2 regions of the Yaniella soli genome follow, and region 2 is predicted to be linked to the other one. Evidence: riboswitches for the same ligand, from Rfam matches in the RefSeq annotation. Region 2 holds a riboswitch; the other holds the start of a gene.
What was found. A riboswitch is a leader RNA that binds a small molecule or an ion and turns the genes downstream of it on or off. The one in region 2 is predicted to bind S-adenosylmethionine.
Positions count from the first base shown of each region.

Region 1: another riboswitch for S-adenosylmethionine. It lies ahead of ACYVJT_RS06990 (methionine ABC transporter ATP-binding protein); the one in region 2 lies ahead of ACYVJT_RS04465 (LLM class flavin-dependent oxidoreductase).

Region 1 is NZ_BAAGSP010000010.1:39,884-45,954, forward strand. Features, by position in the region: gene ACYVJT_RS06980 (MetQ/NlpA family ABC transporter substrate-binding protein) at 1-644, opposite strand, end outside; gene ACYVJT_RS06985 (methionine ABC transporter permease) at 676-1,338, opposite strand; gene ACYVJT_RS06990 (methionine ABC transporter ATP-binding protein) at 1,338-2,162, opposite strand; SAM riboswitch class I at 2,156-2,267, opposite strand; gene ACYVJT_RS06995 (hypothetical protein) at 2,364-2,801, opposite strand; gene ACYVJT_RS07000 (hypothetical protein) at 2,929-3,054, shown strand; gene ACYVJT_RS07005 (DinB family protein) at 3,051-3,587, opposite strand; gene ACYVJT_RS07010 (FAD-dependent monooxygenase) at 3,623-5,557, opposite strand; gene ACYVJT_RS07015 (IclR family transcriptional regulator) at 5,658-6,071, shown strand, end outside.
Region 2 is NZ_BAAGSP010000006.1:4,209-10,279, forward strand. Features, by position in the region: gene ACYVJT_RS04460 (APC family permease) at 1-1,450, opposite strand, end outside; SAM riboswitch class I at 1,571-1,658, shown strand; gene ACYVJT_RS04465 (LLM class flavin-dependent oxidoreductase) at 1,652-3,058, shown strand; gene ACYVJT_RS04470 (aldo/keto reductase) at 3,135-4,076, opposite strand; gene ACYVJT_RS04475 (MarR family winged helix-turn-helix transcriptional regulator) at 4,180-4,674, shown strand; gene ACYVJT_RS04480 (hypothetical protein) at 4,903-5,133, opposite strand; gene ACYVJT_RS04485 (hypothetical protein) at 5,154-5,465, opposite strand; gene ACYVJT_RS04490 (hypothetical protein) at 5,466-5,789, opposite strand; gene ACYVJT_RS04495 (hypothetical protein) at 5,848-6,071, opposite strand, start outside.

The sequences.
Region 1 (6,071 bases), on a different contig from region 2:
GCGATCAGGCGGGCGAACGCGAATCCCGCATCAACGTCACTCAGTGTGTGGGCAGAGGATTGCTGGTCGATCTCAATAAATTCCAGGTTCTTAGGGTTAGAAGTAATGTCAGCCTGGGATAGTTCGGTGACCGGTATTGACTCGTCGATTTCCAACAGTCCATGCTCGGCCAGGAGTTTGATACCGCGACCGTTATTGGCGGTGTCAACGGGCAAAGAAATTTCTGCGCCATCAGGCAATTCATCAAATGAATCATACTCAAGCGAGAAGACCCCAGATGATGAGTAATAGGTGGAGAACGCAGGTTCTACCTCGGTGCCATTATCGGTATTGAACTGACGCAGATAGGCCAGGTGCTGGAAGAAGTTCGCATCGTATTCGCCCTGCGAGACCACCTGGTTGGGCTGCACGATATCGGTCACGTAGGTGGGTTCCAGCGTCCAGCCATCCTCAGCCAACAGGTCTTTGGCGATCTCGGTGGGCTCTTGGTACGGCGCGGATTCGGTCACGATGATGCTGATGGTGCGGTCCTCGCTGCCACCGGCGGAAGTTAGCCCGCAGCTGGTGAGTGTCAGCGCAGCAATTGCGCCGACTCCCGTGATCAGAGCACGGCGGATGGGTTTTTGGGTACGGAAAATTGCCATGGGAGTCCTTAAAGTTTGTGATGAAGCGTTGTTAGATGCGTTTATCGGCCACGCGGGCAAGGGAGTTTCCACCCCACTGCACGGCGCTGACGAGCAGCACCATCAGGACGACGGCAACGAACATGACCACGGTTTCGTAGCGGTAGTAGCCGTAACGGATGGCGAAGTCGCCGATGCCACCGCCTCCCACAAGACCGACCATGGCTGAGTAAGAAATGAAGCTCACGGTGGTAATGGTGATTGATCCGATAATGCCCGGACGGGCATCGACCAGCAGCACGTTGCGGATGATCTGGCGGCGGGTCGCGCCCATCGCCCGGGATGCCTCGACCGCACCGGCACCCAGCTGGCTGATGTTTTGTTCAACCAGCCGTGCGAAGTATGGGATCGCGTTGATCGTGAGCGGAACAATCGCTGCGGCAGTCCCCACGGTGGTTCCCACCAGCAGTCGGGTCAGCGGGATGATGGCGATCAACAAGATGAGAAACGGAAACGACCGCAACATGTTGACGAGTCCGCTGACAACAGCATGCAGTTTTGGTTGTGGTGCGATCGAACCGGGAGCATGCACGAATAACCAGATACCCAGCGGGGTGCCCAGCAGCACCGCGACCGGGATGGCGACGCCGATCATCGCAAACGTTTCTAACATCGCTTGGATCAGTTCGGGGTTGAGCTCTGCAATACGTTGCATTAGACGCGACCTCCCACTGCCAATTCGGCGGTTGAGGCCTCATCGACGTCATGCTGCTGTCGGCGGTCGACGTGTATGCCGTCAGATACCAGGTAGCGGCCGATCGCAGTGGTGGGTTCGAAGGTTTTATCCTGTAAACGTTTGGCTGCGAAGCGTTCGACGATTCGTCCGGATTCCATCACAGCCACGTGGTCGGTCAGCGCTTTGATGACTTCCATTTCGTGGGTCACCACCACAACGGTGATGCCCAGCTCCCGATTGATGTCCGCCAGATATTGCAGCACGGTGGCCGTGGTGAATGGATCTAACGCCGAAGTCGGCTCATCGCACAACAAAACCCGAGGCCGAGTAGCCAACGCGCGGGCAATCGCCACCCGTTGTTGTTGTCCACCGGATAGTTTTGCCGGATACACCGTGGCCTTGTCCGAGATGTCGATGATTTCGAGGGCTTCTGCCACACGAACACGGCGGTCATGTGCCTTGGCGACGCCGGCGAACTTCAGCGACAGCTCCACGTTTTGGGCAACCGTGAGGTTATTGACGAGATTGAAGCCCTGGAAAATCATGCCAATTTGATGGCGGGCCTGGCGCAGTTCCTCGTCGGATAGTTCCATGAGATCAACGCCGTCGATGATCACCTCGCCGGAGGTGGGGCGCTCCAGTAGGTTGATGTTGCGTAGCAGCGTGGATTTGCCGGCACCAGAAAAACCGATAATGCCTTGGATACTTCCACGGTCAATTTCCAGGCTGACATCGTCAACTGCAGTGACCGGATCATTGCCACCAGTAGTAAAAGTGGTCGATAAATTACGCAGAGAAATCATTGAATCACTCCATTGTTCCTGGCGTTAGCACCGTCCTACACCAAAACAGTGGAGGGGTTGCTGCGACGTCTACGAGCCAGATCTCTCAGTCGCTCTGAATGGTTTACCCTGTATACATTATGTGCACCGCAGCCGAAAGTGCAAAAACCACAGCAATTCGCGGTCATAAAAAGTCACGTACGTGACCCAATTCGGCACTGTTTACACGGCTGGCGCGCCCAACGCAGAAAATAGGCCCAGGGCACCGACGATCAGTAACGTCGTCCCGCCCAGCAACCCGCACCAGAAACTCCGGGCCGCCGCACGGTCTGGCACGAGAGCCGCCATCACGCCGATCGCCGTCGTGAGCACACCGGTCAGCGCAAAACTTGGTTGCGCGAAGACCCATGCCAACGGAATGAAGTGAATACCGACGACGGTGAGGATCAGCGGGGCAAACAGATCCTTCCGACCCCTTCGAGCTGCCAAGACCATCAGCACGATGATCACCGCGACCTCGAGCCAGAAGGTGACGATGTACGCGATGAAGGCCGATCCGCCAACTGTAATTGCCGTGGAACCTTCCCAATGGAGCACGGCGAGCGGGATGCCGAAACCAGCGAGCATGGCACCGCCGAGTTGCAAAACGGCCAACACCACACGCCACATCCAGTGTTTGAGGTGTCGAACATGAGTGCCCCTCGTCACCAACCGCACCAAACTGTGCCCTACACCACTTCAGTCACGTGGCCTGCTGCGGAGCGTGCTGACGTAATAGAATACAAGTATGAGCAAAGAATCGGTCGACGGAGACCAGATCTCTGACGAACAAATTCAACGGTGGGCCGACGAAGCGGAGGCCGGGTACGAGGTCGAAGAACTTCGCCGGTGCGGGCGTCCTGCGGTTGCTTAACCTTTGACGTCGTGGAGGTGGTGCTCCATCTCATGGCCAATGTAGAGGCACAGCGTGGCGATGGTGAATTCGAAACCATCGGAGCGTCGGCCCGGTAACTCCCACTGCTCGCGTTCCACCGTATCGACCAGGTCAGCCGTTGACTGTGCCTTGAGCGTGAGCTCGCCCAACACGGTTTGACTGTCCGCCTTCCAGTATTCTCGGCGCACAGCTTCGGCGTCGCCATCGAAGTCCGCTAGATCCGGGTTGTGCTGGTGCAGCATGGTCTCAACCCGCTGCTGAAGCACCGTGATCATGTCACGGACGTGGCACGCGTACTCGACCGGCGACCAGACCGGTTCCGAAGGCCGCTGCGTAGCGTCGACTCGTTGAAGCACCGGGCGCCACCGTGCTGCGGCTGAGCGCAGCCGATCACCCATCAGATTCGGCGCGAACGGCTGAAACCCGCATTCGGTGCACCCCTGATCGATCACGAAGGTCCAGTCACGGTCGTCACCAGGTACCTCTGGCGGTGGCATCATATTCGTCGTCATGGTTCAACGCTACCCTAACGCGTCCGGCGGGGCATCTAGCTGGTCAGAAACTTCGCGAAGTACTCGTCGAATGCTTCAAACTCGTCCAGGGGCAGCACGTGCCCAATGTACTGATCCGGACGTACGATGACGACGGCGCCGCGTGCGCGGTCGATCTCGCGTAGATCGTAGATGTCCTTGGTGGCTTCCACCCCGGGAATGTTGCCCAGCAGCATCCCGTTGGTCTGTTCGGCCGAGAAGACCTTTTCGTAGTCGGTGAGCCCGAACTTGCCCTTTGACGGTTGTACGAGCGCCGGTACCGCGTTGATGTCGACGTCGTGATGCGTTTGTTGCGTGACGGCATAGACATCGAAAAGCGAGTCCATGTCAGTACCTTCCGGGGTGAACCGGCTGACCGCACTGGCTGGATCCGCGGTCATCCGGGTGCACCAGTTGGCAACGGCTGAGCCTTCTGCCAAGCCGTTCTCGTCGGCAAAGAGATAGATGCGCCAGCGTCCATCTGCCGCATGCACGTGGCCCAGTTGCAGCGGTTTTGCATCGGCGACGCGAATCACGGGTGCCGAATGGAAGCGGGTACCGATGGCAAAACCCGAGGCCAAATCCTGGTGTGTATCCGGACCGGTGAGCGCGGAAAACTCCGGTGTGTACCGGGTTGCCAACCCGGCGGTGAATTGCCCACCACGAACGAACTGCTCTTCGACTTCGTCGGGGGTAACCGGCTGGTCGGCATCGCGTGAACCAACCATTTTGGACCAGCGGATGTCGTAGTCGATGAGCTCTTGGGCGGTGACTTTGCGTTCCTCCGAGTACGTATGCAACAATTCCGGGCGCGCTTGACCGCGTAGCACGGCGGCCAATTTCCAGCCGAGGTTGAATGTGTCTTGCATGGAAACGTTCATGCCCTGACCGGCTTTGGCCGAGTGGGTGTGGCAGGCGTCGCCGGTGATGAAGATGCGCGGCTGATTGTCACCGCGTGCGTCGTCGTTAAGGTTATCGAATCCGTCAGCGATACGTTGGCCAACCTCGTAGATTGACCACCAGGCGACGTCGCGCACCTCGATGCTGTACGGGTCCAAAATCTTGTTGGCCGATTCGGTGATCTGCTCGACGGTCACGCGTTTGCGGAACTCGGTATCACCTTCGGGTACGGCGCCGAGATCGACGTACAGCCGCACGAGGTAACCACCTTCGCGTGGAATCAAAATGATGGAGCCGGCTTCGGAACTGATCACGGCTTTCTTGCGGATGTCGGGGAAGTCGGTGACCAACAGGACGTCCATGACACCCCACGCGTGGTTTTGCACATCGCCGTGGAGTTGACGACCAATGGATTCTCGCACCGCCGAACGGGCGCCGTCACAACCAACGACGTATTTCGCGCGCAGTGTTCGTGTTGTGCCAATGTGTTCTTCCGCAGTGGCTTCAACAGTCACTTCGACGGGATACTCTTGCGATTCGTCGATGGATTGGGAGACGTATTGCCAGCCGTAGTCCACTTCGAAGCGTGACGGAGACTTTGCCGCAACGTCGAAGAGCAGTTCCTGCATGCGTGCCTGATTGACGATCACGTGGGGGAATTCCGACAGACCGTCGGCCACGTCTTGAACCAAGCCGGTGCGGGTGATGCCGTCGCCGGGGTTTTCGACCGACCAGAAGGCAGTTTCGTTTACCCACAACGCTTCGCGCACCAAGGTATCGGCCAGCCCGAACGCTTCGAACATTTCAACGGTGCGGCATGCCACGCCATCAGCGTGTCCGCGGGCTAATGGCTCGGCACGACGATCCACGGTAGCAATCGAAAGTTCAGGGAATTGGGCGAGCTGGGCGGTGAGTACCGCGCCGGCTGGACCGGTGCCGACGACAAGGACGTCGACGGTGTCGGGTAGCCCGGCATCGTACCGCATGTGATCAGGTGCAGCCGGGGCAACGCTTGGGTCGCCGAAAGTGTAACCGTTGAGGTGATATTGCATGCTGGTTTTCCGTCCTTCGCTCGTGTGCCACAACACATTCTGTGCAGGACCGTACGCCGGTATGTGCGACAATCGCAAAACGGACTGCTAGATTTGCGGTGTGAGCAAATCTATACCGAGAATCGAAGCGATTCACCGAGCACTGCAGGTTTTGCGACTGATGGCCTCGCAGGGGTCGGTGAGTGTCACCGAGGCGGCCAAACACCTGACCGTCAACCCGTCGACGGCTTCCCGCATCCTCGCGACGCTCGAAGCCGATGGCTTTGCGGTGCGCGGCGAAAAGCAACGCTACTTCCCGGGTTCCAGTGCATTGCACTTTGGCCAAACATTGGTCACCCCACCACTGCATGAACGGCTTCGTCCACATTTGGAACGACTCTTCAGCCTCGTGCACGAGACCGTCCACGTGGCAACGCTGGTGGGCACCACGGTGCATCACAACGACTGTATTGTGGCCACAGATCGCGCACTCATTCTGGCAAGTCGGATGGGGAAGCGCTTGCCCGCGCACCTG
Region 2 (6,071 bases):
GGTCGGTTTTTGCCTGGCGCCGGTTTTCGACGATCGCCAGCACCTCGTCGCCTGCGTTTGGCCCGGGTTTTACACCGGTCGGTACACGGAAGAAGAACAGCGCGCCGATGCCCCACCAGATGGCGAAGATCAGCCACGGCTGCCAGTCAAGCGCCGAAGGCATGCCCGGTAGGTACACGCTGAACAGTGCACCGGTGAGCACAGTCGCGGTCCAGCCGATGAGTTCACCACCGCGGCCCTTGCCACCAATGCGCAGCGGGCGGTCCATGCCGGGATCGCGACGACGCAGCACGATAAAGATGACCGAGACCATGAAGTAGGCGATGATAATCGATGGTGCACCGGAATCGACCAGCCAGGTCAGCATGTTTTCGCCAAAGAAGGGCGCCAGCAAAGAGAGTCCACCGATGAAGTACAACGCGTTGGCCGGAGTCCGATATTTGGGGTGCAGCTGACCAAACCAGGCAGGCAACATCCCGGTGCGCGCCATCGAATAAACCAGCCGGGAAGCCCCCAGCATCAGCGAGTTCCACGAGGTCAAAATCCCCGCGATACCACCAGCAATGAGAATGTTTGCCATCAACTGGGAATTGAATAAGGAACCGAAGGCATCGGCGACCGCAATATCCGCTTGGGCAAGCTCATCTCCGCTCATCGCCGACGACGTCGTGACCACAACCATGATGTACCAAATGGTGGCCATCGCAACCGAGATAATCACGAGACGACCAATTTTACGAGCAGGGACGTTGACTTCTTCGGCAGACTGCGGGATCACATCGAAACCGATAAACAAGAACGGAATGGCGATGAGCACCGTGAAGAATCCTGCCGTCCCCGGAGTAAAGAACGGTTCCATATTGCCAGCATCACCGCGGGTGGCCGAGCCGAAAATCATCAAGATGCCGACGACGATCAAGAAGATCACGGTGAAGTTTTGCGCTATCGACGCCTGCTTGACGCCCCGCACGTTGAGCCACGTGATGACCAACGCGCCAGCTACGCCGATAAGCGCCCATGTTAGGTGGACGGTATCACCGGCAATGTCCCACATGGGCAGCGCATTGATCTCGGGAAAAATATAGGCGACCGTTCGCGGGAAGGCCACCGCTTCAAAGGCCACAATGGTGACGTAGCCGCCCACCAGCGCCCAGGAACCGATGAACGCAAACCGCGGGCCCAATCCTCGCAACACGTACTGGTGCACACCACCGGCAAGTGGCATGGCCGAGGTCAGTTCCGAATACACCAGCCCGACCACCGCCATAATCGCGCCACCCACCACTATGGCGGCGACTGCACCCATGGTGCCGGCCTCTTGAATCCAGCCACCGGTCAGGACAACCCAACCGAAACCGATCATCGCGCCGAACCCGAGGGCGAGCGCATCAATATTGGTCAGCGTCTTCGCCAGCTTTACCGGCTGCTGCCCCGACTCTTTCGATGACATGCTGTTACCTTTCTCATAAATTCACTTCCTCAGCCTAGGACAGCATTAGCGCTTATCAGCGTAATGTTGTGACATTGCAGCTGGCAATGTTGCTCACATCTGTGTTTGAATCAGGTGTGTAACCCATCCAGAGCGGCTAAGAGATCTGGCTCGTTGACGCCGCAGCAACCACACAGAGTGCAGGTGCTACCGCCAGAACCGATGGAAGGAGAACTCATCGTGTCATCAAATCGCCAAATTCTCTTTAACGCCTTCGATATGAACTGTGTCGGGCACCAATCACCAGGCCTGTGGCGTCATCCGCAGGATCACTCCCGCGATTACAACAAGCTTTCCTACTGGACCCAGCTAGCACAAACTCTTGAAAAGGGTCTGTTCGACGGGCTCTTCATTGCTGATGTGCTGGGCCCATATGATGTCTATGGCGACAACGCCAACGCCGCACTGACGTCCGGTGCTCAGGTCCCGGTCAATGACCCATTCCTACTGGTCTCCGCGATGGCCGCGGTCACCAAGAACCTGGGTTTTGGTATCACCGCGGGTACGTCGTATGAACATCCCTTCCCGTTTGCGCGTCGTCTTGCCACCCTGGACCACGTCACCGACGGCCGTGTGGGCTGGAACGTCGTGACCGGGTACTTACCATCGGCCGCCCGCAACATGGGCAATGACGACCAGATGGAACACGATCGCCGCTACGAGCACGCTGATGAGTATCTCGAAGTGATTTACAAGCTGCTTGAAGGCTCTTGGGAAGACGATGCTGTGCAGGTCGACCGTGAGAACAACGTGTTCACCGACCCGGCCAAGGTGCACAATATTGAACACGAAGGTGGATTCTTCAAAGTACCGGGTGCAGCGGTTACCGAGCCATCGGCCCAGCGAACCCCGGTCATTTACCAGGCGGGCGCCTCAACGCGCGGTCGTGCCTTCGGGGCAAAACATGCTGAAGCGACCTTTATTAACTCACCAACCACGCAGCTGCAAGCTCAGTCTGTTGCAAAGACTCGCGAAGAACTCGTCAAAGCTGGACGCGATCCTTACGACATTCGAATCTTTGGCATGCAGACCATCATTACCGCTGCGACGGATGAAGCTGCCTGGGAGAAGTACCGGGATCTCGCACAGTATGCGGATGTTGAAGGTGCGCTATCGCTCATGTCGGGGTGGATGGGTACCGACTTCTCGAAATACGATTTGGATGCTCCGATTGGTCATATCGAATCCAACGCCATCCAGTCAGCTGCGGAAACGTTCCGTAAGGCTTCCGGTGATGGCGAAGAATGGACTGTCCGGAAACTGGCCGAATGGGTTGGTGTCGGGGGCTTCGGGCCAATTCTGGTTGGCTCCGGCGCCACGGTAGCCGAAGAGCTCATTCGTATCCAAGACGAAGCCGACATCGACGGTTTCAACCTGGCGTACCACATCACCCCGGGCACATTCGAAGACATCGTCGAGTACGTTGTCCCAGAGCTGCAGGCCCGCGGACGGTACAAAACCCAATACACCGAAGGCACGCTGCGTCATAAACTCTTTGGTCGCGGCGACTACCTACCCGACACCCACGTCGGTGCCAGCTATAAGCTCGGTGCAAAAGCAGCGGTATAACGCGGTAGCTCTCCGAAGACAGCACTGCCCCACAAACCTGATGCTCGAGGTCGGTGGGGCGGTGTGTCGAAGACGTTTATGTAAACGCCTTGGACGCGGTATCGAGTTGTTGTACTTCGTCGTTAGTCAGTTGCAGATCGGCTGCTGCGATCAGCGCTGGCAGCTGGTCTACGTTGGATGCGGATGCCACGGGCGCGGTCACACCCTTGGCCAATAACCATGCGAGCGATATGGTTGCGGGTTCCACGGAGTGCACCCCAGCAATTTCAACCACCGCGTTGACGACGTTGAGCGCCTCATCGGTGATCAGGTCTTCGGCGAAGCCCTGGCGTGCTTTGCCTTCGATGTCAGCTTTGGAACGGTATTTACCGGTCAAAACACCAGACGCCAGTGCAAAGAACGGGAAGACCGCGGCATTGAATTCTGTAGCGATAGGGCGGTAGCCCTGCTCGTAGTCCTTGCGGTGGATCAAGTTGTACTGCGGCTGGATAGCCACCGGCACCGTGAGGCCTTCAGCCTTCGCGGTTTCAAACCATTCACGCATGCGCTCAGGTGAGAAGTTGGATAGCGCGAGGTGCTTGACGCGGCCGGACTCCACCAAGCTGTGGGCATGGCGTACCTGGTCGATGATCGTAACGTTTTCGTCATCGTAGTGGGCGTAGTAGATGTCCACGTGGTCGGTCTGCAAACGTTTCAGGGAGTCATCGAGTGCGGCCTCGACGTTGTCTTCGCTGAGCCCGGGACGAGTCGGTAAGCCCCCGACTTTGGTCGCGATGATGACCTGATCGCGGTTCCCGCGGGCGGCAAGCCATTCGCCAATAACCTTTTCGGATTCGCCGTCCTCATGCCCTTCGGCCCACACCGAGTACAGGTCGGCGGTATCGATGAAGTTGCCGCCGGCAGCAACGAACTCATCCAGTACTTTAAACGATGCGTCACGGTCTGACGTCCAGCCGAAGGTGTTGCCTCCGAGGTTCAATGGAAAGACGTCGAGATGTGTGTTTGGGATGCGGGCCATGTGCACTCCCTGAGCAGTAGGTGAGGCATGCAGAGATTTTACTTGCGATGGAGACTAACTTAACTGAACTGACTTTCTGCGTCAAGTAATGTAGTCTAGCGATATGAGCAACACACCTGAACCCCGTTGGTTGGATGAAGAAGAAGACTTTACCTGGAGGGCCGTGTGGTCGTTAATGACTTGGCTGCCGGTCAAACTGGAAGCTCAGTTGCGTGAAGACCATGGGCTAAGTTTGTATGAGTACTATGCGCTCTCACAAATCTCGGAAGCCCCGAACCGCGCGATACGACTCAGTGAGCTGGCCGGTATCACGAATATGACGTTGTCGCACCTATCCAGGGTGATCTCACGGATGATGAAGGCCGGTTGGGTTGAGCGAGTGGTCGATCCCAACGATGGTCGATATACACTGGGCCAATTAACGGATGCAGGGTGGGATAAAGTCGTGGAAATGGCGCCCGGTCACGTGGAGGCAGTGCGCCATGCGATTTTCGATCAGCTGACTGATGAGCAGATTCATGCGCTAGGCGAAGCCTCTGCTCGAGTTGCGGAAGCCGTCTCGCCGCATGGCAAGGTCACCGGCCGTCCTGGAAGCTAAGCCTCAATCCACCGATCAGATAGGTGGATAGCGTTTGCGGCAGGGAAGGATCGATGAGCTGCGATTGCGCATTCTGGGGCTCGGGAAAGTCTCCCGGCTTTGCAGCGGTTGTGTCCACTGATTGGTTTCCGAGCATCGCTCCTGCTGCTTGGCCTGACGCCCAGCTTCGAGGTGGATGGTGATCATGACACAGCTGGTGGTGGACTCAGCGTATTGTGCCATAACCGGTCAAACGCGGTAGCCCACTTCCCATGCGTGGGTAAATGGTAAATGCAGTACCAGTTTGCGGGCGCGGTGCGCGAGCCGGGCGGCAATGTTGAGCAGTTTCTGACGCAGACTGACCGTCCTAGCATTACCCAGGTCGCCACCAGCAAGCGTTCCAGCGGCGCGCGGTAGGTTGCGACTGATCGCAGCAGTCACAAACCAAGCCGCGTTGGCATAAAACTTACCGGAAGGCATATGGGCCAAGGGTCCTGCTTTTAGGTCTGCAAACACCTACTCGACGACCGTGTGTTGGCCGTGGACCTTATCTGCGGCCACCGTCTCCAGGACGGATTTTTAACGGTGGTGAAGAAGACGTGATACCAGTAGGTGGTAAAGAGCTGGCTGTGGGCGGCTACCAGTTTGGTGGCGTTGAGCTCCGGGATACGACGCACCACCAACCGGCTAGCCACTTGCTCGCCTTTGGCTTTCGATGAGAATGTGGTGAAAGCAATTTCCGCGACCTGGGGCAGCAGAGACCCACCGACCAGTGTCTTCTCAAAGATGGCTTGCGGGTACTTGATCCCCATCTATGCATCCGCTGGGGTGTCAGCAATAGCATTCATCACTGCCGCGTTTTGTGGCACAGTCACCGAGTAGTCGGCTCCAGCCGCGCGAACTGACAGCACCCCGAACCGAGCGAGTTGTTGGCCAAGGATCAACGGTGCGGCTTTGGCTGTGGAAATGGTGGCAGTCAGCCCGTTGAGACCGCGCAGTGTGTAGTAACCGAGCCCGGCGCCATGTTTGTTGGGCGAAAAGACCTCGATCGCCATGTCATCAAAGTCCACAAACACCATCTCACGACCGGTGCCATCCGGTGGGCTCACCGGCAACAGCTCGGTCTGGTGGCTCAAGTTGGTCAGGAATCTGGCGGCCACTGCGACCAGCTGTTTCCCATGCCCATGCGTGTATTCACACAGATGTGAGCCCAGCGTTGAGGGCGCCTACACCGCGGAACAATGATTTCATACCACCATGGCGCAGAATGTCCCTATTATTAATACTGTCAGCACCAGCAGCCAGCCCAGACACCAGCGACATGATCTTTGCCTCTGGGTTCGCGCCTTTATCCGCCCCAGTATTGAACACCGTGAGCCACTGGTCAGCCAGCCGTTTCAGACCAGCATTCTGCGCCA